4 regions of the Paenibacillus sp. M-152 genome follow, and region 1 is predicted to be linked to each of the others. Evidence: a T-box and tRNA genes for the amino acid it is inferred to sense, from the RefSeq annotation. Region 1 holds a T-box; the other regions hold tRNA genes.
What was found. A T-box is a leader RNA that pairs with one kind of tRNA and senses whether it is charged. The one in region 1 lies ahead of leuS (leucine--tRNA ligase), so its partner is inferred to be a tRNA-Leu.
Positions count from the first base shown of each region.

Region 1 (7,300 bases):
AGCATTTGCACGAAGTTTTCCATCGCTGCACGCGGCAGAAGGTCTGCTTTGTATGCATCATTGGTGAAGATCATCAGCTGGCTGATTGCTGTATTGAAACGCAATGCGTCCAGGTCCTCAGTTACCTTTTTCAGTGTTTTATGCCAGGTGCGTTTGAACTCGTCACTACCGCCGTCATTTTTAATTTTTTCGTTCAGGCTACCATCCTCGGAAACAAACAGGCGCCATACGCGGGACAGAAAACGATGCGCTCCCTCAACGCCATTCTCATTCCATGGCTTGGTTGCTTCCAGCGGTCCCATAAACATCTCATAAATACGCAGCGTATCGGCGCCAAACGTATTTACAATATCGTCAGGATTGATGACATTACCGCGTGATTTACTCATTTTTTCATTGTTGTTGCCCAAAATCATACCCTGGTTGACCAGCTTATAGAAAGGCTCTTTAGTTTCCACTACGCCGATATCATACAGTACTTTGTGCCAGAAACGGGCATACAGCAAGTGAAGAACCGCATGTTCCGCTCCGCCAATATACAGATCAACAGGCATCCATTCGCGCTGTTTCTCTTTGGATACAAGCTCTTTATCATTTTTCGGATCAATAAAGCGCAGGTAGTACCAGCAGCTTCCTGCCCATTGCGGCATCGTATTTGTCTCACGACGTGCTTTCATACCTGTCTCAGGATCAACGATTTCTACCCAATCTGTCGCATTCGCCAGCGGGGATTCACCTGTACCTGAAGGCTTAATATTGTCCATCTCTGGCAGTACGAGCGGCAGTTGATCCTCAGGAACCGTTTTGATCGTTCCATCTTCTAGATGAATTACTGGAATCGGCTCGCCCCAATAGCGTTGGCGGCTGAACAGCCAGTCACGCAGACGATAGGTAACTTTGCCCTGTCCTTTACCCTCAGCTTCTAGCCATTCGATCATTTTCGGAATAGCTTCCTCATTGGTGAGTCCATTCAGCAAGCCTGAATTGACATGCGGGCCATCCTCGGTGTATGGCTCTTTGTCCACGTCTCCACCTTGAACGACCTCAGTAATTTTCAATCCGAACTTCTTAGCAAATTCCCAGTCACGTGTATCATGACCCGGCACTGCCATAATTGCACCTGTTCCGTAGCCTGCTAGTACATAGTCCGCAATCCAGATTGGCAGCTTTTCGCCGTTCACCGGATTCACTGCATAAGCTCCTGTGAATACGCCTGTTTTATCTTTGGCAAGATCCGTGCGCTCCAAGTCGCTTTTCCGAGCAGCTTGTTCACGATACTGTTGTACAGCGTCCTTTTGCTCAGGTGTAGTAATCATATCCACCAATTCCTGCTCAGGGGCCAGCACACAGTAGCTTGCGCCGAACAGCGTATCTGGACGGGTTGTAAATACTGTGAGTTGCTCGTCATAGCCTTCAATTGGGAAATGAACCTCTGCACCGGTAGACTTACCAATCCAGTTCCGCTGCATATCCTTAATACTCTCGGACCAGTCCAGCTCCTCCAAATCATCCAGCAAACGATCCGCGTATTCCGTAATTTTCAGCATCCATTGACGCATTGGTTTGCGGATAACCGGATGGCCGCCACGCTCGCTCTTACCGTCAATTACTTCTTCATTCGCCAGTACTGTTCCCAGTGCTGGACACCAGTTAACAGGCACTTCAGCTACATAAGCGAGACCGCGCTTATACAGCTGGATGAAGATCCACTGTGTCCATTTGTAATAATCAGGATCAGTTGTACTGATTTCACGATCCCAGTCGTATGAAAAGCCAAGTGATTTGATTTGACGGCGGAAGTTGTTTACGTTCTTTACCGTAATTTCGCGTGGGTGCTCACCTGTATCCAGCGCATGCTGCTCGGCAGGCAGACCAAAGGCGTCCCAACCCATCGGATGCAGCACGTTGTAGCCACGCATTCTTTTATAACGTGAAACAATATCTGTAGCTGTGTATCCCTCCGGATGGCCTACATGCAGACCAGCTCCAGACGGGTACGGAAACATATCCAAAGCATAAAACTTCGGTTTGCCCGGCTCTTCCCCAGTGCGGAACGTCTTGTTCTCATCCCAATATTTTTGCCATTTTGGTTCAATACTTTGCGGCTGATAGCCGTGCTTCGGCTGTGTGTCTGTCATTGTCTTTTCCTCCTCAAACGGTATGCAACAAAAAAACCTCTGCATCCCGTAGCGTGTCAGCGCTAGGGACGAGAGGTTATATTCCCGTGGTACCACCCTAGTTAGCAGAAAGCGTTCTTCGCATTCTACTCCCTTTACACCTGATAACGGAGGTGATCCGATGCGTGTTAATAACAGGATGCTAACACCGATATAGTGCTTTCCTGCGTTGGACGCATATCTCCGAGGTGAGTTCGCTTTGCACTGTCAACCGGCTTGCACCACCCGCCGGCTCTCTACATGTCCAGTCAAAACTACTATTCCTCATCAGCGATTGTTTAACCGTTAATAATGGCACTATTATATTGAAAACCGCGAAAAAAGTCAAATAAAGACTACATTTGATACTAAACCCCATCTTCATACTAGTTGTCCATGACACATGAATACGAATGTTTTATAATAACTCCAAGTTCCAATAATTCAAGTTGAGATGAGATAAGAAAGGTGAGCTGAGACATGGCACAGATTAAAATTTTCGGGATCAAAGAAAAGCTAAATCCGATCAAAAAGCAACTTTCAGAGGTAATTCACTCTGCCGTGGTGGATGCGTTCAACTATCCTCCAAACAAAAGGTTTCATCGTTTCTTCCCTATGAATCATGAAGACTTTATATACGCCGATGGTCGCTCCGAGGCGTACACCATTATTGAGATCAGTATCTTTGAAGGCAGAACGATAGAAGCTAAGAAGCAACTCATCAACCTATTATTTCAAAGAATTAACGAACTTTTGGGGATTTCTCCACAGGATCTTGAGATTACTATATTTGAAACCCCGAAACATAATTGGGGAATTCGGGGTTTACCAGGTGATGAACTTCAGCTGAACTATAAAGTGAATATATGAGTGCAAAAAGACGCCCTTCATGACTTCATGAAAAGCGTCTTTCTTTTTCTATATTAGGCCAATGATTCCTGGCTATTTTACAGCGACATAGAAAAGTCTCGCCGCGTCATCTTCTGCTTCTACCCATTCAAAATCTGCATATACCTTCACATCACGAAAACCCGCTTTGGACAATTCTGCCTTCATCCAGTCTGGATCATAAGCACGCTGTACATGAATTTCCTCAAAACGCTGGTACAGATCGCGTCCTTCATGTTCTGCTCTCGCAAAGATACTGAGATGATGCTCAATTTCACAACGTGGAGTGTCCAATGCGCATGTCCAGATATACGAGATAGAGCGTTCATCCAGTACGAATGGTTGTTCTTCATCATAACGCAAAAAAGTCTGGGGGTGATGTACATCAAATAGAAAGGTTCCACCAGGCTTCAGACCAGCATACGTTCTGCGGAAAGTAGAAATGATATCTTCTTCCTCAAGTAAATAATTCAGGCAATCGCAAAAAGAAATGACAGAATCCACGGGCTCCGGTAAAATCCATTCTCGCATATCCTGCTGTATCCAGCGAACGCTTCCCTCACGAAACAATCGCTGTCCTTGAGGAGTGGTTTCCATTTTGCGACGGGCTACTGCCAGCATGTCAGAGGATAAATCGATGCCAGCCACCTCGAAGCCCGAGTTAACCAGTGGAATCGTAATTGAGCCCGTTCCGCAGCCCAGCTCTGCCACTGTATGTGGCATACCGTATCGATCCCAAGCCTGCCGTGCAAAGCGCAACCAGTCCGGGTACGGCATGTCCTGCATTAGCTCATCATACACATAGGCAAACTTGCGGTAAGAAACCATCTTTTATTCCCCATTCCCGTCCTTCGGTTTAGGCATTGTCTCCACCAGGTAGGTCCAGTTTTCTTTTTGTGTAACCAGTCCTTCCTTCATCAGCTTGCCCATCGCACGCTTGAAGGCGGATTTACTGATACCAAACCGTTGTTTGATAATATCCGGCGGCGTTGCGTCAGAATATGGCATGCCGCCACCCGGACGTTCCTTCAGAAATGCAATTAACCGATCCGCATCCTCATCACGGCCTACTTCCTTGCGTGGCGACATCGCCAGATTGACCCGACCATCTTCGCGAACAAGCGTGACCCGTACCTTAACCTCCTCGCCCAAGCGAAGCATGCGGTTACGTTCCGAGGAATGAATCATCCCTATTGCACCAAAACCAAGCACACCCCCGTCCACCAGGACGAATGTGCCCATCTGAAGCGGCTTGTACACCGTCGCCTGCACCCATGTATTAAGCCACGAACTAGGAGCATGGAAGCACAATGGAGCCAGTTCCTGCTCCCCTGCCAGCTTAGCTCGCAGTCTGCCTTGTTTGTCATGCTCCATAATGGCATACACGTAGTCACCCACACGAGGATGCAGATCCCGGTTTTCTGGCAACTCACGAATCGGCAGCAAAAGTTGACGACCCAGTCCCATCTCCAGGAAACATCCCAAACGCGGATGCACATCGGCCACCTCGAGCTTTGCCATTTCTCCCAAAGACAAGAACGGTTTTTTCATAGTTGCAGCCAAACGGTCCTCTGTATCGTGGAAGATAAATACCTCCAGCCGTTCACCCACCTCGATTTCACGAGTCAGCTCCGTATAATGCAGCAACACATCCTGCTCGCCGACGGTAAGGAAGTAGCCGAAAGGCGATACTTCACGATCCACCATAATGGTGACATAAGTACCAGCGATCAAACTCATACCTTCTCCACAACCTTAGCATCCGACCAGAGTCGTTCAATGTTGTAATATTCGCGTTCGTCGCGATGGAAGACATGCACTACAACATCTCCCAAATCCATTAGAACCCAGCGAGCGGAATCCATTCCTTCGATTCCTTTGATGGCTACACCTTCATCATGAGCGCGTTTGCGAATTTCGGTTACAATCGCCTGTACTTGTGTATCCGAATTACCGTGGCAGATTACAAAATAATCCGCGACTAGCGATACTCCACGCAAATCCAATGCGACAATATTCATTGCCTTTTTATCATTAGCGGCCTCAACCGCCGTTTGCATTAATTTCTCATTCGTTAGGGTCATTCATGAACCTCCGTTTTTTTCTGTTTTAGCTGTTGAATCAAGTCATTGCGCGACAAGACCGTCAGCGGAAAAATAACCTTTTGCTTTTCCAGCAACAATGAAATTGTAGAGTCAAATCCAGCAATAAGGCCCTGCTCCAAACTTTTCTTTGCCTGTTTGCGGATATGTTCAACCCCGGGGAAATCCCGCCCTGGTTCGATGTAATCAGCCAAACACACGACTTTGTCCAGCAGGCTCATACCTACACGTCCTGATGTATGCCAGCGGATTGCGTTCCTTATTTCCGGATCATCCACTCCGTAATCTCTTGCTGCAACGCAGTACCCTACCTCTGAATGCCAGAGCTGCTTGTCATGCTCCAATAGCTCCTGATCACATTCAGGATAGTTACGAATCACTTCTTCCATCTGTTGAACAGGCCAATATTTCGCCACATCATGCAAAATAGCCGCCAGTTCCGCCTTATCCGGGTCTGCTCCATAACGTTTTGCAAGCTCCACAGAGGTATGCATAACACCCAGCGTGTGTTTCCAGCGTTTTTCAGGCATCTGACCAGATACGGCTTCCATTAGCTGCTCACGGCTGTACTTCATACAAACCGCCCCTTGTAATATAGTCATGTACACGATCAGGCACAAGATAACGAATGGTACGGCCTTCTGCAGCACGCTCCCGTATATCCGTCGAAGAAATGTCCACCACTGGCATATCTGCCAGCAGTACCTTGTCCTGCAAATAATGTGGCAACTCATCCAACGCAAGCTGGAAGCCTGGTCGCCGCACCCCAATAAAACAAATCCGCTGCGCCAATTCCTCAATTCCCTGCCAATGAGGCAAGTAGTTCACCATATCCGCACCAATAATAAAATAAAAATCTACAGCAGGATGCAGCTCCTGAAGCTTCTTGATCGTGTCAATGGTATAGGATACCCCCCCGCGAAGCACTTCAATATCCAGCACTTCAAAAGCAGGATGACCCGCCACCGCTTCACTTGTCATCTCCAGACGCTCCTTGCCGCTTGCCCCCGCTTGATGCTTGTGCGGAGGAATATGAGAAGGCATAAACCATACTTGATCCAGCTCATAGGCATCTCTTGCCGCTTCTCCAGCCAGCAGATGTCCAATATGAATCGGGTCAAATGTACCACCCATAATACCGATTTTCATAATTTTCTCCCCGCGTATTATCCTCTAGGCAACTCGATTTGCTTATGATCACGAGATTCCTTGTACAAAATAATGGTGCTTCCAATAAGCTGTACAAGCTCGGAACCCGTCTCTGCTGCCAGTTCTTCCGCAATTTCATGTTTATCGTCCAAACAGTTGTTCAAAATTTGTACTTTCATCAGCTCACGCTTTTCAATCGCATCATTGATGTGACGCATAAGATGCTCATTCGTACCGTTTTTACCTACTTGAAAAACCGGGTCCAAATGATGCGCCATAGAGCGCAGATATCTTTTTTGTTTACCTGTTAACATGTATATTTAACCCCTTCGTCGCCACATATGCAATGCGGCATTTCCATAATTTTAATGTATAATCCGACTTACGACAGGCTTCTCAGCACAGCCGCTCTCATTTGGTCTACTGCAGGGGCCACCCCCGTAAAATACTCAAAAGCCACTGCCCCTTGGTACACAAACATGCCCAAACCTCCATGTACAGTGCAGCCGCGCTGTTTACGGCTTTCGCGTAAAAGTCTCGTTTCCAGCGGGTTATAGATCAAATCACTCACAATGATTCCTTCCGGAATCAGACTCGTTTCCACTGGAAGCTCATCAGATAAAGGAGACATTCCCACCGAGGTTGTATTAATCAACACATCCACTGTCGTGAGCACATTCCTAGCTTCCTCGTTGGAATAGCCCATTACTGGAATTGCTTCTGTCGTCCACTCCAATGCCAGTTGTTCAGCTTTGTCACGTGTTCGGTTCAGAATAATGACCGATTCAGGTTGCTCCTCCAACAGGGCATGAATCACGCCCCGAGCAGCCCCACCGGCTCCTAAAACAGCAATTCTTGCACCCTTTAACTCGACAGAAGTCTCTTCTTTGAGGGAACGCACGTAGCCAATTCCGTCCGTATTATAGCCCTTGAGCCGCCCATTGTCATTCACTATCGTATTGACAGCGCCAATGAGCCTGGCCCCTTCATCAATCTCATCCAGAT
Region 1 covers NZ_CP034141.1:3,986,195-3,993,494, forward strand. The annotation lists gene leuS (leucine--tRNA ligase) at 1-2,138, opposite strand, end outside; T-box leader at 2,200-2,457, opposite strand; gene EGM68_RS17300 (tautomerase family protein) at 2,637-3,026, shown strand; gene EGM68_RS17305 (class I SAM-dependent DNA methyltransferase) at 3,099-3,872, opposite strand; gene EGM68_RS17310 (CvfB family protein) at 3,876-4,784, opposite strand; gene rsfS (ribosome silencing factor) at 4,781-5,128, opposite strand; gene yqeK (bis(5'-nucleosyl)-tetraphosphatase (symmetrical) YqeK) at 5,125-5,721, opposite strand; gene nadD (nicotinate-nucleotide adenylyltransferase) at 5,705-6,295, opposite strand; gene yhbY (ribosome assembly RNA-binding protein YhbY) at 6,313-6,609, opposite strand; gene aroE (shikimate dehydrogenase) at 6,678-7,300, opposite strand, start outside.

Region 2 (7,300 bases), 510 kb from region 1:
GCACCTTTTCCAGAACAATCATCTCTTCACCCGGCTGCACCTTCTCTACGGGTGTAACCGTTGATTGGATTTGAGGAATAGGACGCACATTTGTATTTTCCGCAGTGACGGTGATTTTGTCTAACCCCGCTTCTGTGACTCCCTCCAGCTCCTTAGCGTTATCCTCGCGGATATAACCTGTCTTGCCATTGGAGAGAAGTACATGATACCACTCCTGTGCTCCTTTTTGCGCTGAGGTATCTCCTGAGCTGTCCACGCTTGCAAACGCTTCGCCACCACTATTCCACACTTCGGAAGCATCTGCTGTCACACCGCCCGCATTAGAGGAGAATACAGCTTCGACCACTTTGCCGCCACTCTTAATAACTTCACCAGTTGTTGCATCTACAGCCTCGTTGACATTTGCATGTTCTGAGCTCTTACCATTGTAAGCTTGGCTTAGCGTGCCATCTACCACATTGCCGATCTGAAACCGATTGCCTTGGGCAAGCGCATAACTGCGAGCCGCTACCGCTTGAGCCTTAAGCGCTTCAGCTGGCCATGAGGAATAGACTTCTGCTCCAACTACGGAATACAAATACTGCTCCAAAGGGACTTCATTCACAAGCGCCAGCTGTCCTGACGATATGCCAATCTCCATGTCGCCGCGATATGTACGCTGTGACCTTTCGACCACTTGGATTCCATTATTACCGCCGTTGACAATTATCTTGCTGCTATTATTAGAGCCACTTAGCATGTAATGAGGCATCACCTGTGAGCCTGTCGTTACTCCTGCTTCCTGTCTTAGGATAAGACCAGTTTGAGTAGTATTCACTTTGGAAAGGGTGAGTCTAGGCTGCTTGCTCTCCAGCTCTGTTTTCAAGGCCGACAGCTTACTGTCATTACTTTCTTCTCCAACCCATACAGCATACTGGCCTCTTGATTGAATTACAGTAAAAGCATCAAAACCTGCGGCAGCAATTGTCGTGCGAACGAGATTAGCCTCCTGCTCGCTTCCGTAGCTTCCCGTCGACCAATGTTTGTTTCCCTTAACTTCGGCCTGCGCTCCGGTTGCTGAGGAAATCCGTTGCACGGCAGCCTGTGCCGACTGTTCACTAGCATATAATCCCGCATACACTTGATAGACAGAGCCACCGTTTTTTGAACCAATAAAAACAGTAGGTTTATCATTAGTCTTTTGCAGAGCTTGAGCCGCTTTTATCGCAGCCGCTTCATTTCCTTCAAGCACCTTCACTCGATAGCTGTCTACACTAAAACGAGCCGTACTGTCTGGCAGTCCCATCCAAGCCTGAAAGCTGCCCCCACTGTTCTGTCCGACACTCAGGCTCCCTGATGATTTCAAAGTTACAGCGGGAACTGTCGCTTTATATTTGCTGCCTAGATCCGCAAAGATCACTACACGAATATCCTCTTGGGCGGCAGCAGCCTGAACAGCTGAAGGCCAAGGTATGCAAGCTGTAGCTAATACCATAATCAAAGCTGCTCGTTTGAGCCGGCCTGTCCACGCTCCGAAATTTTTATTTCGGTTCAATGTATCTCCACTCATTTCTAGCTCCCCCAATTCTAGCTGACTAGCACTTATATTACATGATTTATCGGGATCTCGACCCGCGTCTATCCCTTTAAATACATCGGCGGAATAAACTAAAATTTGAACCCGCTTGAATCGGACTTATACACTTCTTAGCTCAATTCATCTGTCTAATCCACTTCATATCGTCATACTTACGAATAACACTCAATGATTTTTAAAAGTGCACTATAATTTCCTAGTCACCGTGGGTCTGTTGGCATAGGAATTCCAAGGTGAGCATATGCCGCCGGAGTCACCGTTCGTCCGCGAGGTGTTCTTTGTAAAAGGCCAATTTGTAACAAATAAGGCTCGTACACATCTTCAATCGTCTGGCTCTCTTCACCAATGGTCGCAGCAATGGTGTCCAATCCTACAGGTCCGCCTCGGAATGAATGAATCATAGCCTTAAGCATTTTATGGTCAATTTCATCCAGCCCAAGTGGATCTATTTGAAGTCTCTTTAGTGCCTCTGCAGCCAACTCTGAATGAATAATACCGTCTCCGGCAACTTGGGCAAAATCACGTACCCTTTTTAACAGTCGGTTGGCAATCCGCGGTGTCCCCCGTGAACGCAATGCGATTTCCTCCGCCGCATCCCCGACAATCTCGATTTCCATAATATCCGCATTCCTAGACACGATGTAAGCCAGCTCGTCTGTTGTATAAAACTCTAATCGACTAATAACGCCAAATCGGTCACGCAATGGCGCAGAGAGCAACCCAGCGCGTGTAGTAGCACCTATAAGAGTAAAGGGCGGTAAATCCAAACGAACTGAACGTGCACTTGGGCCTTTGCCAATCATAATGTCCAGTGCAAAATCTTCCATCGCCGGATACATGACTTCTTCCACTGTACGATGAAGGCGATGAATTTCATCAATGAACAAAACATCACCCTCTTGAAGGTTGGTCAGCAATGCTGCCAAATCTCCCGGTCTTTCAATTGCAGGTCCTGAAGTTGTACGTAAATTAACCCCTAACTCATTGGCGATAATGTTAGCCAAAGTGGTTTTACCCAATCCGGGCGGTCCGTACAACAATACATGGTCCAACGCTTCTTTACGCATCTTGGCCGCTTCAATATATACTTTCAGATTTTCCTTGACCTGATTTTGCCCGATATATTCATTTAGATAACGGGGGCGAAGGCTTAACTCCGCCGTCTGGTCTTCCATCATCAAATTGGCGGAAATAATCCGGTCATCCACAATCCATCGCTCCTCTTTTTACCAGATTTCTATTCACGGACAACAGCGTCCTATCCGGCAAACAACAGTTGCAAAGCCCGTTTCATCAAAATGTCGGCAGAATCATCAGGTTTCGCATCTTTCTTCATTTTGCTCCATACCTTATCTAACTCAGCATCCGTGTAACCGAGTGCTTTAAGCGCTTCACGCGCCTCACTCCAGTACGAACCTTCGCCTTCTTCTACAGCAGGCTCCGCAAACAATCCGGTAGCCATTCCTAACGCCCCAATACCGTCCAGCTTGTCTTTTAAATCTAGAATCATACGTTGTGCCGTCTTTTTACCAATCCCCGGTAATTTGGTGAGAAATGTGATATTCTCCTGATAAATCGCCGTCACCACATGCGCAGGCGTACCGCCTCCCAAAATACCAAGAGCCACCCGTGGTCCAATACCAGACACATCGATCAATTTACGGAATAATTGCTGCTCCTCACGGGTTGCAAACCCAAACAGTAAAATAGCATCTTCCCTTACATGATGGTGAGTGTAAATAACCACCGGTCCTTCCGTTTTGGCGAAGGCGTAAGGATTCGGACAAAATACCCGATACCCTACACCCTGCACATCCAAAACGACATATTCATTTTCCAAGTGAGCTACAGAACCACGCAAGAAATCTATCATTTTCGTAATACCTCATTTAATTTTGAATTTAGTCCATAGGAATGCGCATGGCAAATAGCCACTGCCAAAGCATCCGCTACATCATCCGGTTTGGGCACAGCCTGGAGCTTTAGAAACATTCTAACCATCTCCTGTACCTGCTTCTTCTCCGCCTTGCCATACCCTACAATAGCCTGCTTTACCTGCATGGGCGTGTATTCCCCTATAGGCAAATTACGTTGCTTGGCAGCCAATACCAGCACCCCACGTGCCTGACTCACGGACATGGCTGTTGTAACGTTGCGATTAAAAAAAAGCTTCTCCAATGCAACCGCATCCGGCTTGTACTTATCAATTAATTGCAACATGCCTTCATACACATGAAGCAACCTGTCTTCTTCCGGTGTATGGGCCTCCGTCTGGATACAGCCATATTGCACAGGAACCACCTTACTGCCTATCTTGTCTACAAACCCGAAGCCCACAATGGCAATACCGGGATCAATTCCTAAAAAACGCAAAAAAACCTCTCCCCTATCGCTCAAACATGCCTAACTAACCATCAGCTAGCACTATCGTTATTATACATGAGTAAATTCCATATAAAGCGAACATATGTGTCGTTCTTTTCATTATAACAAAACTTTGTATCTAATAGAGGAAAAAGTTTAACCATGAGTGAAAACATAAAAAGAGACGCTACAAGCCTCACCTCATGGGCAAAGCCTAACGTCTCGTACTTGTAATCAATAATGCTGCTTTAATACCCTCTGTGTTCGCTCCACTGCGAAGTCACTAAAAGTGGAGATTACACTGTTATACTCATTTATATCCTGTACACGGATTCCCTGCTGAAGTTGTTTATATACCCCTTCCGGCAAGGCCGTCTCCATAGACCCTATATCCAATTGAAAAAAAGTACGAATTACTTTTTCCTTTTTAGGCAGCCCTTCAAACAGTGTAAGCTGTCCATCAGTGCTTAAGCCCATATATGCACGCTCTTTGCATGACTCCGACAAATCTTCCACTCTGCGCTCCAGCCACACTTCTCCTTTAGTATTAAGCCGTCCCTTCCAATCGGGATGTTGCTTCAGCAAACTTTCCAGTTGTTGTGAACTTAACGTTCCCAAGGAATTGGTCTCCGTACCACATACGTAGGTAGTTAACAAACGGGTCTTCCTGCTTATACCGGAAGCATGAATACTTTGCAATAGCTGCATCTGCGAGGAGCGGTCTTCGGTAGAAGTATAATTTGGTGACTCCTCCTCCATCTCTGCCATAACGGTAGTAGCCAGTGGTTGCGACAGCATAGCCTGCATATGATTCGAAAACAGAATACCCAACCCTGCCAGTAAGCAAGCCGCACCCAAAATAGTACATGCCCACACTGTTCTTCTCCACTGTTTCCAGCGCCGTTTCATCTGTTTTTTCCAACTTAATCGCTTCACAGTAATCCCTTCCGTCCCACTTTTTGTGTTAGTGTGACCTTAAGATTACTGATTTATACAAAAGATAATAACAAAAAAGTCGCTGCTTCCAGCGACTTCCTATTGAATCGGGATGACACGATTTGAACATGCGACCCCCTGGTCCCAAACCAGGTGCTCTACCAAGCTGAGCTACATCCCGAAATAGATGCCGGTGAGAGGACTCGAACCTCCACGGTTTCCCTCACGATTTTGAGTCGCGCGCGTCTGCCAATTCCGCCACACCGGCTTATGAAGTTAATGGCGCGCCCTGAGAGATTCGAACTCCCGGCCTTTTGATTCGTAGTCAAACGCTCTATCCAGCTGAGCTAAGGGCGCAAATATGGAGCGGACGACGGGAATCGAACCCGCGACCCTCGCCTTGGCAAGGCGATGCTCTACCGCTGAGCCACGTCCGCAATACAATTATATCCATGACATATAAGTACATGAATGGTGAGCCATGAAGGACTCGAACCTTCGACACCCTGATTAAAAGTCAGGTGCTCTACCAACTGAGCTAATGGCTCCCAACAGGGTAATGTAACTTTGTGAAAATGGCGGAACTGACGGGATTCGAACCCGCGATCTCCTGCGTGACAGGCAGGCATGTTAGGCCTCTACACCACAGTTCCATAATAATTTTCATTAAAAAGTTAATTGGTTGCGGGAGCAGGATTTGAACCTGCGACCTTCGGGTTATGAGCCCGACGAGCTACCGAACTGCTCCATCCCGCGGCAATAGTAGGGAAGTCTATTAAAAATAAATGGTGGAGGCTGAGGGGATCGAACCCCCGACCCTCTGCTTGTAAGGCAGATGCTCTCCCAGCTGAGCTAAGCCTCCATACTACTATGACCCGTAGGGGATTCGAACCCCTGTTACCTCCGTGAAAGGGAGGTGTCTTAACCCCTTGACCAACGGGCCATACTATAAAATAATTCTGGCGGAGAGAGAGGGATTCGAACCCTCGAGACGCTTTTGGCGCCTACACGATTTCCAATCGTGCTCCTTCGGCCAACTCGGACACCTCTCCATATGGCTCCCCGAACAGGACTCGAACCTGTGACAACTCGATTAACAGTCGAGTGCTCTACCAACTGAGCTATCAGGGAATAATAATTACAAAACTCGCTTGGCGGCGTCCTACTCTCCCAGGACCCTGCGGTCCAAGTACCATCGGCGCTGGAGGGCTTAACGGTCGTGTTCGGGATGGGTACGTGTGGAACCCCTCCGCTATCGCCACCAAACATGAATTTGCCTCGCAAATTCTAATTTCAAGGTTACACCCTGAAAACTGGATCCGAAACTTCCTTGCGCCTTATCTTTAGGATAAGCCCTCGACCGATTAGTATTGGTCAGCTCCATGCATTACTGCACTTCCACCCCCAACCTATCTACCTCGTCGTCTTCAAGGGGTCTTACTCATTGGGAAATCTCATCTTGAGGGGGGCTTCACGCTTAGATGCTTTCAGCGCTTATCCCTTCCGTACATAGCTACCCAGCGGTGCTCCTGGCGGAACAACTGGTACACCAGCGGTACGTCCATCCCGGTCCTCTCGTACTAAGGACAGCTCCTCTCAAATTTCCTACGCCCACGACAGATAGGGACCGAACTGTCTCACGACGTTCTGAACCCAGCTCGCGTACCGCTTTAATGGGCGAACAGCCCAACCCTTGGGACCTACTTCAGCCCCAGGATGCGATGAGCCGACATCGAGGTGCCAAACCTCCCCGTCGATGTGGACTCTTGGGGGAGATAAGCCTGTTATCCCCAGGGTAGCTTTTATCCGTTGAGCGATGGCCCTTCCATGCGGTACCACCGGATCACTAAGCCCGACTTTCGTCCCTGCTCGACTTGTAGGTCTCGCAGTCAAGCTCCCTTCTGCCTTTGCACTCTTCGAATGATTTCCAACCATTCTGAGGGAACCTTGGGGCGCCTCCGTTACTCTTTAGGAGGCGACCGCCCCAGTCAAACTGCCCACCTGACACTGTCCTCGCACCGGATTACGGTACCAAGTTAGAACCTAGATACGATCAGGGTGGTATCCCAAGGATGCCTCCTCTCAAGCTGGCGCTCAAGGTTCAACGGCTCCCACCTATCCTGTACAGATCGTACCCAAATTCAATATCAAGCTGCAGTAAAGCTCCATGGGGTCTTTCCGTCTTGTCGCGGGTAACCTGCATCTTCACAGGTATTAAAATTTCACCGGATCTCTCGTTGAGACAGCGCCCAAGTCGTTACGCCATTCGTGCGGGTCAGAATTTACCTGACAAGGAATTTCGCTACCTTAGGACCGTTATAGTTACGGCCGCCGTTTACTGGGGCTTCGGTTCATAGCTTCGCCCGAAGGCTTACCACTCCCCTTAACCTTCCAGCACCGGGCAGGCGTCAGCCCGTATACTTC
Region 2 covers NZ_CP034141.1:4,494,179-4,501,478, forward strand. The annotation lists gene EGM68_RS19530 (SpoIID/LytB domain-containing protein) at 1-1,549, opposite strand, end outside; gene ruvB (Holliday junction branch migration DNA helicase RuvB) at 1,777-2,784, opposite strand; gene ruvA (Holliday junction branch migration protein RuvA) at 2,835-3,449, opposite strand; gene ruvC (crossover junction endodeoxyribonuclease RuvC) at 3,446-3,949, opposite strand; gene EGM68_RS19550 (BofC C-terminal domain-containing protein) at 4,175-4,876, opposite strand; tRNA gene EGM68_RS19555 (tRNA-Pro) at 4,984-5,057, opposite strand; tRNA gene EGM68_RS19560 (tRNA-Leu) at 5,065-5,144, opposite strand; tRNA gene EGM68_RS19565 (tRNA-Arg) at 5,157-5,233, opposite strand; tRNA gene EGM68_RS19570 (tRNA-Gly) at 5,239-5,313, opposite strand; tRNA gene EGM68_RS19575 (tRNA-Lys) at 5,349-5,424, opposite strand; tRNA gene EGM68_RS19580 (tRNA-Asp) at 5,453-5,529, opposite strand; tRNA gene EGM68_RS19585 (tRNA-Met) at 5,556-5,632, opposite strand; tRNA gene EGM68_RS19590 (tRNA-Val) at 5,663-5,738, opposite strand; tRNA gene EGM68_RS19595 (tRNA-Glu) at 5,748-5,819, opposite strand; tRNA gene EGM68_RS19600 (tRNA-Ser) at 5,837-5,928, opposite strand; tRNA gene EGM68_RS19605 (tRNA-Asn) at 5,932-6,007, opposite strand; rRNA gene rrf (5S ribosomal RNA) at 6,026-6,142, opposite strand; rRNA gene EGM68_RS19615 (23S ribosomal RNA) at 6,221-7,300, opposite strand, start outside.
Region 2: it encodes a tRNA-Leu, which carries the amino acid that the T-box ahead of leuS (leucine--tRNA ligase) is inferred to sense. The anticodon was not compared.

Region 3 (7,300 bases), 2.3 Mb from region 1:
CAGAATCAATTCTTTACCGTCTTCTGTCGATTTACGGAGTTTAACATGACCCGAATGTATATAATAAAGCTGCTCCGCATCATCACCCTCTCGAAAAAGCATAACGCCTGCCTTTACCTTCTTCCAGGACATGATATCTTTTAATAGCTCAAAATGCTCTTCCGTCAGAAAAAGTTGAATCCCCGTGCGCTGCGTTTCGTCCCTAAACCGTTCCATACAAGTGGCTTGCATATTAGCGTCCTCCTCGTGTTTACCTGATATCTTTATCATAATGTTTTGATTCCTGGGTTGTTATCGGGAGAACACCTGATTTTGCACCTCTCTACTCCCTGATTTGCAGTGATAAATATCACTTCCAGGATTATCTAATGCCCCATTTATCGCCCCACCTCTTATTGATTACCCAGTCTAATGAAAAGTCAGTGTTTCCTGCGCCTATAGATCAGGGGGTTCCCTGAATTACTTTTGTACCTGTCGGAATTACAATAAATTAGAGCTACAGTTGGTTAAGATAAAGGATGTGTCTTCTATGCTACAAATAACGGATGAAATGCGAAATGAACTGAACCAGTTGCGAGATCATGTTTATGGGGATCTCACTGCACTTGCATTTATGTCCAGGTCAGGGGGTAAGTTGCATTGGTATTATGCCTCCGGCAGCCGAAACAATCGCTATCGCCTTATCTCTTTTAAAGTCGGTCATGGGATTGCCGGGATGGCTGTTCGTCTGGGGCGTACCGTAACCGTTAGCGCTTTAATATCAGGCAGTATACGTTTACGTCAAGAATGTGCGCTTATGCTGGCCGAACAGTTACATTCTGCAGTAGCCATTCCCTTTTCCAGTACAGGAGACTTGCCAAACGGTGTGCTACTTGTTGGTAACCGTGATGTGAGGACATTCACCGATTCTGATGTAGCCAAGGCCACTCAAGTCGCTCATCGCCTTGGCCAGCTATGTGCTCTCCCTCTCACTCCATAGATTGATATTTGAAGAAAAATAAAATTATAAATATAAGTGAACATGAACAGCTCATCTAACTATCTCTGTTGATTGAAATCCCTAAAATTTGCTATGATTATGACAAAACGCACGGTTTTTTACCGTTCGAGGGGATGACTAATTGATTCGTATACTAGTAGTGGATGATCATGTTGTCGTACGTTCTGGCCTCATGGCCCTATTGGACGGCAAAAACGGTATTAAGGTAGTAGGAGATGCAGCAGACGGGGATGAAGCAATCCGCAAAGCGGTGGAGCTACAACCTAATGTCGTGCTCATGGATTTTAGTATGCCACCTGGCAAAGATGGCCTCACGGCAACCACCGAATTAAAAAAACAGTTGCCAGATACAGAAGTGCTTATTCTAACAATGCATGATGATGAGGAATATCTGTTCCGAGCCATTCAAGCCGGAGCATCTGGATATATTTTAAAAAGTGCACCTCATGAGGAATTACTCGCTGCCATCCAGTCTGTGGCCGAAGGCAGTGCCTATCTGTATCCCAATGCAACTAAACGCCTGATGAGTGAATATCTGGATAAAATCAAACAAGAGGGCATAGCCGGACCGTATGAATCCCTGTCTGAGCGGGAAAAAGAGATTCTATCGTGGGTAGCCAAAGGATATGCCAACAAGGAAATTGCCGAACACCTGGTGATTAGCGTCAAAACCGTAGAGTCCCACAAAAGCAACCTTATGGAGAAGCTTAACTTGAAAACACGGCCTGAGTTGGTCAAATTTGCACTGAAAAAGGGGTTGCTCCATTATGAATGAACCTTCTAACCTTTTACTGCAGCCCGCCTTTGGGGAGTCAACCGATAAACTACTGAATGATTTGGAAATTCATATACCAGATTCTCCTTTTCTCCATGTACTTCGTAGTTCTCTCCACCAGTTATCCAATCTTAAATTTGCTCTAGATACATCTTCCATCGTTGCTCTGACCGATCATCGAGGAATTATTCAGTACGTAAACGATAAGTTCTGTGAGATTTCGCAATATAGTCGTGAAGAATTGATCGGGCAGGATCATCGTCTCATTAATTCGGGCTATCATACTCGAGCCTTCATGAAGAACCTGTGGACTACGATCCGTTCTGGTGAGGTATGGCAGGGAGAAATACGAAATCGTGCTAAAGATAACAGCTACTACTGGGTGAATACTACGATTGTTCCATTTATGGACGAGGAAGGTAAACCCTATCAGTACTTAGCGATCCGTAATGAAGTAACTAAATTAAAAAAAGTAGAGGCAGAGCTTCAGACCATGATGACGCAAGTCATGCAAATACAGGAGGAAGAGCGTAAACGCTTTTCAAGAGAGCTTCATGATGGGATTGGTCAAAGCCTGTTTTCACTTATTATTCAACTAGATAGCCAACTAGCTGAACAGCCCAGTGCTACTCTGGAAAATCTGCGTACACAGGTAACTGATATCATTAAAGATGTTCGCGGCTTAGCGTGGGAACTTCGTCCCTCAGTTTTGGATGATTTGGGTGTCGTACCGGCCCTAAGAACTTATATTGAAAATTTCTGTTCGCATTACGGAATCGAAGTGCATTTTCAATGTACTTTACGTAAACGCCTTGATATCCGAAAAGAAATAGCAATCTATAGAATTGTACAAGAAGCACTGACGAATGTGGCTAAATACGCAGATGTAGCAGAAGCATACGTTGATGTAGAGGATCAAGACGAAATAATAAAAGTAACTATTCGGGATGAGGGTATGGGCTTCTCTGGAGAATCCAAAGGAGAGGGAGTTGGATTGTTCAGCATGGAAGAACGAGCTAGAGGAGTAGGCGGCTTCATGAGCATGACTTCTGCTCCAAATCAGGGAACCTCTATCCAACTAACCATTCCAGTGTAAAATCTGTGCACTAGATCAGTTATCGGTGTATCCCCCTGCAGGAACAGGAGAGATACACCGATGGCAAGCACTAACAATAGCCATCACTTTGTGGAATCTATGGAATATAAATGTACAAAAAAAAGAGAGAGCTCTGTCCCCAGACAGGCTCTCTTTATTTATAAGGTGTCACCACTGAGGCAACAAGAATCCGCTATAGCAAAAAGCGGGTGATGGGAATCGAACCCACGCTACCAGCTTGGAAGGCTGGAGTTCTACCATTGAACTACACCCGCAAATCAGTATCGGGATGACACGATTTGAACATGCGACCCCCTGGTCCCAAACCAGGTGCTCTACCAAGCTGAGCTACATCCCGACATTATACATTTTTTAAGAAATGGCGCGCCCTGAGAGATTCGAACTCCCGGCCTTTTGATTCGTAGTCAAACGCTCTATCCAGCTGAGCTAAGGGCGCATATTAAATTCCATAATGAGCAGTTAAGGCGCCACCCAGATTTGAACTGGGGATGAAGCTTTTGCAGAGCTTTGCCTTACCACTTGGCTATGGCGCCGTATGGATAATGGAGCGGACGACGGGAATCGAACCCGCGACCCTCGCCTTGGCAAGGCGATGCTCTACCGCTGAGCCACGTCCGCAAAATATGGTGCGGTCGAGAGGACTCGAACCTCCACGGGGGGTTAGCCCACACGGACCTGAACCGTGCGCGTCTGCCAATTCCGCCACGACCGCAAAATAATTTATAAATGGTGAGCCATGAAGGACTCGAACCTTCGACACCCTGATTAAAAGTCAGGTGCTCTACCAACTGAGCTAATGGCTCTTAATGGCTGGGGATATAGGATTTGAACCTATGCATGACGGAGTCAAAGTCCGTTGCCTTACCGCTTGGCTAATCCCCATTAAATTAAGAATCAAAGGGCGGCCGATGGGGCTTGAACCCACGAATGCCGGAGTCACAGTCCGGTGCGTTAACCACTTCGCCACGACCGCCATATGATTATAAAACTGGTGGAGGATGATGGATTCGAACCACCGAACCCGTAAGGGAGCAGATTTACAGTCTGATGCGTTTGGCCACTTCGCTAATCCTCCAAAATGGTGCCGGCGAGAGGACTTGAACCCCCAACCTACTGATTACAAGTCAGTTGCTCTACCAATTGAGCTACACCGGCACATTACCAATTCCCACTTGAAAGGTGGCTCGGGACGGAATCGAACCGCCGACACGAGGATTTTCAGTCCTCTGCTCTACCGACTGAGCTACCGAGCCATATTTAATTTTATAACTATACCATATAGTTCGTACTATATGCATTTAAATGGCGGAACTGACGGGATTCGAACCCGCGATCTCCTGCGTGACAGGCAGGCATGTTAGGCCTCTACACCACAGTTCCAGAGGCATTTCCAATAGGAAATTAATTGCGGGGGCAGGATTTGAACCTACGACCTTCGGGTTATGAGCCCGACGAGCTACCGAACTGCTCCACCCCGCGATATAAAATATGGTGGAGGCTGAGGGGATCGAACCCCCGACCCTCTGCTTGTAAGGCAGATGCTCTCCCAGCTGAGCTAAGCCTCCATATTATGACCCGTAGGGGATTCGAACCCCTGTTACCTCCGTGAAAGGGAGGTGTCTTAACCCCTTGACCAACGGGCCTTACAAAATGAATTCTGATTTAATAAATTTATGGCGGAGAGAGAGGGATTCGAACCCTCGCACCACTTTCGCAGTCTAACCCCTTAGCAGAGGGTCCCCTTATAGCCACTTGGGTATCTCTCCGAGTAGCGGCAGAGGGGATCGAACCCCCGACCTCACGGGTATGAACCGTACGCTCTAGCCAGCTGAGCTACGCCGCCACCTTATATATAAAATTCAGAAGTATTAAAAATATGGCTCCCCGAACAGGACTCGAACCTGTGACAACTCGATTAACAGTCGAGTGCTCTACCAACTGAGCTATCAGGGAATATTGGTGGAGCCAAGGGGGATCGAACCCCTGACCTCCTGCGTGCAAGGCAGGCGCTCTCCCAGCTGAGCTATAGCCCCATACTTTTAGTCAATCTAGAAATGGTGGGCCTTAGTGGACTCGAACCACCGACCTCACCCTTATCAGGGGTGCGCTCTAACCAGCTGAGCTAAAGGCCCTAATTTATAATTTTATCATCCTTTAAAGGACTTTGCTTGGCGGCGTCCTACTCTCCCAGGACCCTGCGGTCCAAGTACCATCGGCGCTGGAGGGCTTAACGGTCGTGTTCGGGATGGGTACGTGTGGAACCCCTCCGCTATCGCCACCAAACATGAATTTGCCTCGCAAATTCTAACTTCAAGGTTACACCTTGAAAACTGGATCCGAAACTTATTGCGCTTTATCTTAGGATAAGCCCTCGACCGATTAGTATTGGTCAGCTCCATGCATTACTGCACTTCCACCCCCAACCTATCTACCTCGTCGTCTTCAAGGGGTCTTACTAATTGGGAAATCTCATCTTGAGGGGGGCTTCACGCTTAGATGCTTTCAGCGCTTATCCCTTCCGTACATAGCTACCCAGCGGTGCTCCTGGCGGAACAACTGGTACACCAGCGGTACGTCCATCCCGGTCCTCTCGTACTAAGGACAGCTCCTCTCAAATTTCCTACGCCCACGACAGATAGGGACCGAACTGTCTCACGACGTTCTGAACCCAGCTCGCGTACCGCTTTAATGGGCGAACAGCCCAACCCTTGGGACCTACTTCAGCCCCAGGATGCGATGAGCCGACATCGAGGTGCCAAACCTCCCCGTCGATGTGGACTCTTGGGGGAGATAAGCCTGTTATCCCCAGGGTAGCTTTTATCCGTTGAGCGATGGCCCTTCCATGCGGTACCACCGGATCACTAAGCCCGACTTTCGTCCCTGCTCGACTTGTAGGTCTCGCAGTCAAGCTCCCTTCTGCCTTTGCACTCTTCGAATGATTTCCAACCATTCTGAGGGAACCTTGGGGCGCCTCCGTTACTCTTTAGGAGGCGACCGCCCCAGTCAAACTGCCCACCTGACACTGTCCTCGTACCGGATCACGGTACCAAGTTAGAACCTAGATACGATCAGGGTGGTATCCCAAGGATGCCTCCCTTCAAGCTGGCGCTCAAAGTTCTACGGCTCCCACCTATCCTGTACAGATCGTACCCAAATTCAATATCAAGCTGCAGTAAAGCTCCATGGGGTCTTTCCGTCTTGTCGCGGGTAACCTGCATCTTCACAGGTATTAAAATTTCACCGGATCTCTCGTTGAGACAGCGCCCAAGTCGTTACGCCATTCGTGCGGGTCAGAATTTACCTGACAAGGAATTTCGCTACCTTAGGACCGTTATAGTTACGGCCGCCGTTTACTGGGGCTTCGGTTCATAGCTTCGCCCGAAGGCTTACCACTCCCCTTAACCTTCCAGCACCGGGCAGGCGTCAGCCCGTATACTTCGCCTTGCGGCTTCGCACAGACCTGTGTTTTTGCTAAACAGTCGCTTGGGCCTTTTCACTGCGGCCCCCTCGGGCTATTCACCCTACCGAGGCACCCCTTCTCCCGAAGTTACGGGGTCATTTTGCCGAGTTCCTTAACGAGAGTTCTTCCGCGCGCCTTAGAATTCTCTTCTCGCCTACCTGTGTCGGTTTGCGGTACGGGCACCTTCTCCTGGCTAGAGGCTTTTCTTGGCAGTCTGAGATCATGACCTTCGCTACTATAATTTTCGCTCCCCATCACAGCCCAGCCTTACGATGTGCGGATTTGCCTACACATCAGCCTCACTGCTTAGACGGACATCCATCAGTCCGCGTCACTACCCTACTGCGTCACCCCATCGCTCATCACGGATTACGGTGGTACAGGAATTTCTACCTGTTGTCCTTCGACTACGCCTATCGGCCTCGCCTTAGGTCCCGACTTACCCTGAGCGGACGAACCTTCCTCAGGAACCCTTAGGCTTTCGGCGGATCTGATTCTCACAGATCTTTTCGTTACTCATACCGGCATTCTCACTTGAATGCAGTCCAGCGCTCCTTCCGGTACACCTTCAACCCGCATTCAACGCTCCCCTACCCCTGATGCAAAGCATCAAGCCATAGCTTCGGTGGTGTGTTTAGCCCCGTTACATTTTCGGCGCAGAGTCACTCGACCAGTGAGCTATTACGCACTCTTTCAATGGTGGCTGCTTCTAAGCCAACATCCTGGTTGTCTGTGCAACTCCACATCCTTTCCCACTTAACACACACTTAGGGACCTTAGCTGATGGTCTGGGCTGTTTCCCTTTCGACAATGGATCTTAGCACTCACTGTCTGACTCCCGGAACTAAATCTATGGCATTCGGAGTTTGACTGAGCTTGGTAACCCTTGCGGGCCCCGCACCCAATCAGTGCTCTACCTCCACGATTCTTTTTTCCGAGGCTAGCCCT
Region 3 covers NZ_CP034141.1:498,667-505,966, reverse strand. The annotation lists gene EGM68_RS02315 (Crp/Fnr family transcriptional regulator) at 1-231, opposite strand, end outside; gene EGM68_RS02310 (GAF domain-containing protein) at 530-979, shown strand; gene EGM68_RS02305 (response regulator) at 1,122-1,775, shown strand; gene EGM68_RS02300 (PAS domain-containing sensor histidine kinase) at 1,768-2,871, shown strand; tRNA gene EGM68_RS02295 (tRNA-Gly) at 3,076-3,146, opposite strand; tRNA gene EGM68_RS02290 (tRNA-Pro) at 3,156-3,229, opposite strand; tRNA gene EGM68_RS02285 (tRNA-Arg) at 3,252-3,328, opposite strand; tRNA gene EGM68_RS02280 (tRNA-Cys) at 3,355-3,425, opposite strand; tRNA gene EGM68_RS02275 (tRNA-Gly) at 3,436-3,510, opposite strand; tRNA gene EGM68_RS02270 (tRNA-Leu) at 3,517-3,604, opposite strand; tRNA gene EGM68_RS02265 (tRNA-Lys) at 3,620-3,695, opposite strand; tRNA gene EGM68_RS02260 (tRNA-Gln) at 3,700-3,774, opposite strand; tRNA gene EGM68_RS02255 (tRNA-His) at 3,793-3,865, opposite strand; tRNA gene EGM68_RS02250 (tRNA-Tyr) at 3,882-3,967, opposite strand; tRNA gene EGM68_RS02245 (tRNA-Thr) at 3,972-4,047, opposite strand; tRNA gene EGM68_RS02240 (tRNA-Phe) at 4,073-4,145, opposite strand; tRNA gene EGM68_RS02235 (tRNA-Asp) at 4,196-4,272, opposite strand; tRNA gene EGM68_RS02230 (tRNA-Met) at 4,298-4,371, opposite strand; tRNA gene EGM68_RS02225 (tRNA-Val) at 4,382-4,457, opposite strand; tRNA gene EGM68_RS02220 (tRNA-Glu) at 4,464-4,535, opposite strand; tRNA gene EGM68_RS02215 (tRNA-Ser) at 4,567-4,658, opposite strand; tRNA gene EGM68_RS02210 (tRNA-Met) at 4,662-4,735, opposite strand; tRNA gene EGM68_RS02205 (tRNA-Asn) at 4,770-4,845, opposite strand; tRNA gene EGM68_RS02200 (tRNA-Ala) at 4,850-4,925, opposite strand; tRNA gene EGM68_RS02195 (tRNA-Ile) at 4,948-5,024, opposite strand; rRNA gene rrf (5S ribosomal RNA) at 5,059-5,175, opposite strand; rRNA gene EGM68_RS02185 (23S ribosomal RNA) at 5,252-7,300, opposite strand, start outside.
Region 3: it encodes a tRNA-Leu, which carries the amino acid that the T-box ahead of leuS (leucine--tRNA ligase) is inferred to sense. The anticodon was not compared.

Region 4 (7,300 bases), 2.5 Mb from region 1:
CCAATGTTGAAGGTTCCAAGCGGAAGGAGCTTCTACCGCGGCAGTCAAGATAGCTTCTAGATCTTCCTCTGGCATTTTAAAATCCTTTACATAGCTTTTTACCGCGTGTCTTTCACTAATAACAGATAAGGTTTCATTTTTCCGGCTGCTCGACATTCTGGGCACACTCCTAATTTCTTAATATATATCTTGAATCTTTATTAACTTCCCAAACTACTGCAATTATAAAAATGATAGTGAATGATGTCAATATGTTTAAGTATGACCCCGCACTCAAAATACAGTACAATACGGATAAAGACATGCATATCGGCAAATGCCTGCCGATGGGACAAGACACGATGAGTTCATACTGTTCTCATTTGAATTTAAAAAGGAGCGTTACTATGATCGGATCGTTTAAAAAAACGGATATTGCTTTATTTGCCGCGTGGGTAGTAGCTTGTGTGGCGACATTGGGCAGTCTGTATCTCAGCGAAATCTTGGGGTATGAGCCTTGTAAGCTGTGCTGGTTTCAGCGCATTCTAATGTATCCCCTGACCCTTCTGCTCGGAATCGCATATTTTCGAGGCGATACGAAAATACGTATTTACGTTATGCCATTAGCCGTCATCGGTGGTGCGATTTCGGCCTATCATTTTATTATTCAGCGCATCCATGCAGCCGCCAAAGCTGCCACACAAACTTCAACGGCCTGCGGCAGAGTGTCCTGTGAACAGGATTATTTGAACTGGTTGGATTTCATCACCATTCCGTTTCTCGCACTCATTGCTTTTATCCTTATTATTGCAGCGATGGTTTATATCATGCGCCAAGAGAAAAAATCAGCCGCAGGTGAGGTACAAGCACAAGAACTCGCATAAGATGAAAGAGACCCGATTATAGGGCCGGTTACCACCAAAAGGCGTATAATCCGCTTGCCGGAGGAAAGACTGTAACTAAATATATCCATTGCATATGTGCTATAATGTAAAAGGTTTGCAGTCTGTCCAATAACGCTTATATTCCTTATAGAGGGGGCCAGTCCATGTTTCATATCAGCACCCCATTGCTGCAATATGGCGCAACTTTCGGTATGATCTTAATCGCTATATCGGCTATTTTCATCCGTATGAAGACAGGTCATCGCCCGATTAATGCCAAAAAAATCATCATTCCTCCGCTCGGCATGAGCACTGGCTTTATGATGTTTGTGGTGCCAGAAGTACGGGTTCCCTGGCTTTGGGCGCTGGGCGCTTTTCTGATCGGCTGGTTTATTTTTTCCTACCCGTTGATCCGCAGCACCAAATTTGAGTTACAAGAAGGGCTGGTTTTCGTGCAACGCTCGCGCACCTTCTTTTTTATCCTGATCAGCCTGCTGATCGTCCGATTGCTGCTGCATGAATTTATTCAGCATTACATTACCATCCCGCAAACAGCAGGGCTATTTTTCATACTAGCCTTCGGGACGTTGTTACACTGGCGGCTCCGTATGTATTTTCAATATCGTCAGTTCGTTCCGGACGAGGCGGAAGTCCGCATCTGACCAACCGATATTTAACGTGCATACTCGCATGTTGCTGTGTAGACCCAAAAGACCCCTTCTCCTAACAGGAGGTCGTGTCTTTTGGGTCTTTTTAGTCTATCAGGGGCCAATTCATTAAGGTGGTGCTTTTTGTTGTCGTTCTTGAAAACGTCTCACTCTCCCAAGGTTCTGCGGTCAGCTTGGGATTAACGCCTTGATGCCATGCTGCCTGGACGCCGGGCGCTAGGCACTTACTGGGAGCTCTGCTTTGTAAACAGCACGCTGCCGTTTGTGTTATTCTGCGGAGCATAAGCGCCATCCCAGGTGATAAAGAAGCTTGCTCCAGTGTAGACTTCATTCAGGGCGTTGTTCCAAAGCGAATAATCGAATTCCTTGAGCTGATTATTGTTGCGATCCACATGGTCGCCACCCACGGCTGGTCCAATTTCGCAAAAGCCGTAAGTTTTGCCAAGTCCTTTGATGTCATTGTAAGCCATCTTGATTTCATTGTCATTGGACGGATCATCGCTGTAAGCATCGATGCCAATCCATGTGACATAGCTAGAGCCGGGGTAATAAGCAGCCGCGTTAGCTCCTTTATTTGGGGCATAGACAAAATTGACGTTGGACATGCCATTGGTCGTCACGATGTAATTGTACAAATTGATGTACAGGTTCTTATAGTCTGTCGTATTCTTGTTTCCCCACCAGAACCAGCCTCCGTTCATTTCATGGAAGGGTCTGTAGTAAACGGGGGATGAGTTAAACTTTTGCAGACCGGTCACAACATTGTCAACCTGGGCCTTATAATTTTGTAGCCATGCGGGGCTGGACGAATTGATGGATGAAATGTCTGTATTGGCCAAGATATTAAAATCGGAATCAGACATTGGGGCGTTTACATTTCCACCCTGAGGATTGGGCATGTGGGTGGAAACGGTGACGATTTTCCCCAGGTCTTGGATGACGGAGGCGCTATTAGAGGTAATGGAGGCTGCATCGGTGCCCCCCTGGTTCCAGTTCAGCAGATCATAGGAGACAATGTCAGGGTTGTAGGTCCAGACAGGGCTGGTGTTTACACTTCCGTCATAGCCCAGGAACATGCCTGTATAGTTGATATTGCTCTCCGCGCCTGCCGTTATTGGTAGCGAGAATAATAGTGCAGCCCCGGTCAGGGCGCTGATCAAGCTCTTCGTTTTCTTGAATGAATTCATATTGGTTATCCTCCTAATGTTTATATCTTGCTGCTTGTAATCGCAAGGCTTATGGTCAATCACTTCATCCAGCAACTTTTATCATTCTTATTGTCCATAAACATAACCTCCGTTTTTCCTCAATTCTGAGTTCCGTAATGAGTCTTTTTTCTAGTACACCCCTCCTGTTCAATAAGACAATTCTGATTCGCAACCTACATATTTTTCGTTTTAGCGAGTTGATCTCCATTTGCCTAAAGGAATACACTTTTGCGACCCTCAATTATATCGACATCAAGGAAAAAGGTTGAAATAGTTCTATTAGATCAAAAATTAATTCGTATAACAATAAATAAACAACCTTCGCAAAGTGTGGTAGAGACTAAGTGTGTAATAAAGGAAATCTTTTTATTTCACTCTTATGAATTCGGATTCAAATTATTGCTATTTTTGGACTATATAGAAGATTCATAATCACACACTTAACGTATCCTGTTATCAGTAGCCTAGAAAATAAACACACGTGCAGAATAGTTAGCAACGGTGGATCACTAGCGTCTATTAGAACTAAACTGATCACTCTGAAAACATAGCGTTTATTTTCTTTAAAATGTTGGCTTGGCACTCATGAAACAAAAAAACCGATATTCGGCCTTTGGGCCAAATTCGGTTTTTAGAGGTGAAACTATTATTCACCAGTTTCCTATTCTTCTTCCTGCGATTTATGTCGAATAATGTAATGCCATTACTCCGTTTCGTTCCAGCATTCGTACAACCAAACAATCAGGAAATGGTCTAACAAAGCTTGTACTCACCAACTCTATTCAAAGTGGGACGGATCCAAAGAAATCAAATCTTCAGAGAAATCATACAACTACAATCGTGCTATCGAGTTATGGGATTGGAGCTCCGAGCGACTTGAATTAGAAAAGGAGTTTTAAAATAGTGGGGCAACTAACGGGGTATGTTAGCTTAGTAAGGACGATGAGTAGCCAGTCTGTGTAAATCCATGAAGTATAACAATTGCAATCTCATCGATTTAGACTATAATGTTCTAACTCTTGAGCTTTATTGACTAGAACACGATATTTTTTAAAAGTACAAAAAAAAGAGATGGCATAAGCCGTCTCTTTTTTCATCTATAGAAAGCGGGTGATGGGAATCGAACCCACGCTACCAGCTTGGAAGGCTGGAGTTCTACCATTGAACTACACCCGCAAAAAAATGGTCGGGATGACACGATTTGAACATGCGACCCCCTGGTCCCAAACCAGGTGCTCTACCAAGCTGAGCTACATCCCGTAATAGATGCCGGTGAGAGGACTCGAACCTCCACGGTTTCCCTCACGATTTTGAGTCGCGCGCGTCTGCCAATTCCGCCACACCGGCTTATGAAGTTAATGGCGCGCCCTGAGAGATTCGAACTCCCGGCCTTTTGATTCGTAGTCAAACGCTCTATCCAGCTGAGCTAAGGGCGCAAATATGGAGCGGACGACGGGAATCGAACCCGCGACCCTCGCCTTGGCAAGGCGATGCTCTACCGCTGAGCCACGTCCGCAAAAACAATATGCGCGTGGAGGGACTTGAACCCCCACGTCAAAGACGCTAGATCCTAAGTCTAGTGCGTCTGCCAATTCCGCCACACGCGCATACAATGATAATGGTGAGCCATGAAGGACTCGAACCTTCGACACCCTGATTAAAAGTCAGGTGCTCTACCAACTGAGCTAATGGCTCTTAATGGCTGGGGATATAGGATTTGAACCTATGCATGACGGAGTCAAAGTCCGTTGCCTTACCGCTTGGCTAATCCCCATTATGTATTTAACAGGGCGATCAATGGGCCTTGGACCCACGAATGCCGTAGCCACAATTCGGTACGTTAATCCATTCGTCACGACCACCATAATAATAAAACTGGTGGAGGATGATGGATTCGAACCACCGAACCCGTAAGGGAGCAGATTTACAGTCTGATGCGTTTGGCCACTTCGCTAATCCTCCAAAATGGTGCCGGCGAGAGGACTTGAACCCCCAACCTACTGATTACAAGTCAGTTGCTCTACCAGTTGAGCTACACCGGCATATTAAGTTAAATGGCGGAACTGACGGGATTCGAACCCGCGATCTCCTGCGTGACAGGCAGGCATGTTAGGCCTCTACACCACAGTTCCAGAGGCATTTCTAATAGGAAATTAATTGCGGGGGCAGGATTTGAACCTACGACCTTCGGGTTATGAGCCCGACGAGCTACCGAACTGCTCCACCCCGCGACATTAAAGGTATCTCTCAATATTATTCATGGTGGAGGCTGAGGGGATCGAACCCCCGACCCTCTGCTTGTAAGGCAGATGCTCTCCCAGCTGAGCTAAGCCTCCATACTACTATGACCCGTAGGGGATTCGAACCCCTGTTACCTCCGTGAAAGGGAGGTGTCTTAACCCCTTGACCAACGGGCCACATATCTATTATAAGAGCTGGCGGAGAGAGAGGGATTCGAACCCTCGAGACGCTTTTGGCGCCTACACGATTTCCAATCGTGCTCCTTCGGCCAACTCGGACACCTCTCCATATGGCTCCCCGAACAGGACTCGAACCTGTGACAACTCGATTAACAGTCGAGTGCTCTACCAACTGAGCTATCAGGGAATATTGGTGGAGCCAAGGGGGATCGAACCCCTGACCTCCTGCGTGCAAGGCAGGCGCTCTCCCAGCTGAGCTATAGCCCCATCTTAGAAATAACCATTAAAATTCTGATTATGTAGAGGTTAGTCTTACAGGCGAAAAAAAATCCCCAGAGAAGGGGCTTATGCTTGGCGGCGTCCTACTCTCCCAGGACCCTGCGGTCCAAGTACCATCGGCGCTGGAGGGCTTAACGGTCGTGTTCGGGATGGGTACGTGTGGAACCCCTCCGCTATCGCCACCAAACATGAATTTGCCTCGCAAATTCTAACTTCAAGGTTACACCTTGAAAACTGGATCCGAAACTTCCTTGCGTCTTATCTTTAGGATAAGCCCTCGACCGATTAGTATTGGTCAGCTCCATGCATTACTGCACTTCCACCCCCAACCTATCTACCTCGTCGTCTTCAAGGGGTCTTACATACTGGGAAATCTCATCTTGAGGGGGGCTTCACGCTTAGATGCTTTCAGCGCTTATCCCTTCCGTACATAGCTACCCAGCGGTGCTCCTGGCGGAACAACTGGTACACCAGCGGTACGTCCATCCCGGTCCTCTCGTACTAAGGACAGCTCCTCTCAAATTTCCTACGCCCACGACAGATAGGGACCGAACTGTCTCACGACGTTCTGAACCCAGCTCGCGTACCGCTTTAATGGGCGAACAGCCCAACCCTTGGGACCTACTTCAGCCCCAGGATGCGATGAGCCGACATCGAGGTGCCAAACCTCCCCGTCGATGTGGACTCTTGGGGGAGATAAGCCTGTTATCCCCAGGGTAGCTTTTATCCGTTGAGCGATGGCCCTTCCATGCGGTACCACCGGATCACTAAGCCCGACTTTCGTCCCTGCTCGACTTGTAGGTCTCGCAGTCAAGCTCCCTTCTGCCTTTGCACTCTTCGAATGATTTCCAACCATTCTGAGGGAACCTTGGGGCGCCTCCGTTACTCTTTAGGAGGCGACCGCCCCAGTCAAACTGCCCACCTGACACTGTCCTCGCACCGGATCACGGTACCAAGTTAGAACCTAGATACGATCAGGGTGGTATCCCAAGGATGCCTCCCTTCAAGCTGGCGCTCAAAGTTCAACGGCTCCCACCTATCCTGTACAGATCGTACCCAAATTCAATATCAAGCTGCAGTAAAGCTCCATGGGGTCTTTCCGTCTTGTCGCGGGTAACCTGCATCTTCACAGGTATTAAAATTTCACCGGATCTCTCGTTGAGACAGCGCCCAAGTCGTTACGCCATTCGTGCGGGTCAGAATTTACCTGACAAGGAATTTCGCTACCTTAGGACCGTTATAGTTACGGCCGCCGTTTACTGGGGCTTCGGTTCATAGCTTCGCCCGAAGGCTTACCACTCCCCTTAACCTTCCAGCACCGGGCAGGCGTCAGCCCGTATACTTCGCCTTGCGGCTTCGCACAGACCTGTGTTTTTGCTAAACAGTCGCTTGGGCCTTTTCACTGCGGCCCCCTCGGGCTATTCACCCTACCGAGGCACCCCTTCTCCCGAAGTTACGGGGTCATTTTGCCGAGTTCCTTAACGAGAGTTCTTCCGCGCGCCTTAGAATTCTCTTCTCGCCTACCTGTGTCGGTTTGCGGTACGGGCACCTTCTCCTGGCTAGAGGCTTTTCTTGGCAGTCTGAGATCATGACCTTCGCTACTATAATTTTCGCTCCCCATCACAGCCCAGCCTTACGATGTGCGGATTTGCCTACACATCAGCCTCACTGCTTAGACGGACATCCATCAGTCCGCGTCACTACCCTACTGCGTCACCCCATCGCTCATCACGGATTACGGTGGTACAGGAATTTCTACCTGTTGTCCTTCGACTACGCCTATCGGCCTCGCCTTAGGTCCCGACTTACCCTGAGCGGACGAACCTTCCTCAGGAACCCTTAGGCTTTCGGCGGATCTGATT
Region 4 covers NZ_CP034141.1:622,464-629,763, reverse strand. The annotation lists gene EGM68_RS02880 (nitroreductase family protein) at 1-156, opposite strand, end outside; gene EGM68_RS02875 (disulfide oxidoreductase) at 387-863, shown strand; gene EGM68_RS02870 (CcdC family protein) at 1,028-1,525, shown strand; gene EGM68_RS02865 (glycoside hydrolase family 26 protein) at 1,756-2,718, opposite strand; tRNA gene EGM68_RS02860 (tRNA-Gly) at 3,845-3,915, opposite strand; tRNA gene EGM68_RS02855 (tRNA-Pro) at 3,923-3,999, opposite strand; tRNA gene EGM68_RS02850 (tRNA-Leu) at 4,007-4,086, opposite strand; tRNA gene EGM68_RS02845 (tRNA-Arg) at 4,099-4,175, opposite strand; tRNA gene EGM68_RS02840 (tRNA-Gly) at 4,181-4,255, opposite strand; tRNA gene EGM68_RS02835 (tRNA-Leu) at 4,266-4,346, opposite strand; tRNA gene EGM68_RS02830 (tRNA-Lys) at 4,359-4,434, opposite strand; tRNA gene EGM68_RS02825 (tRNA-Gln) at 4,439-4,513, opposite strand; tRNA gene EGM68_RS02820 (tRNA-Tyr) at 4,616-4,701, opposite strand; tRNA gene EGM68_RS02815 (tRNA-Thr) at 4,706-4,781, opposite strand; tRNA gene EGM68_RS02810 (tRNA-Asp) at 4,795-4,871, opposite strand; tRNA gene EGM68_RS02805 (tRNA-Met) at 4,897-4,970, opposite strand; tRNA gene EGM68_RS02800 (tRNA-Val) at 5,000-5,075, opposite strand; tRNA gene EGM68_RS02795 (tRNA-Glu) at 5,085-5,156, opposite strand; tRNA gene EGM68_RS02790 (tRNA-Ser) at 5,176-5,267, opposite strand; tRNA gene EGM68_RS02785 (tRNA-Asn) at 5,271-5,346, opposite strand; tRNA gene EGM68_RS02780 (tRNA-Ala) at 5,351-5,426, opposite strand; rRNA gene rrf (5S ribosomal RNA) at 5,509-5,625, opposite strand; rRNA gene EGM68_RS02770 (23S ribosomal RNA) at 5,704-7,300, opposite strand, start outside.
Region 4: it encodes a tRNA-Leu, which carries the amino acid that the T-box ahead of leuS (leucine--tRNA ligase) is inferred to sense. The anticodon was not compared.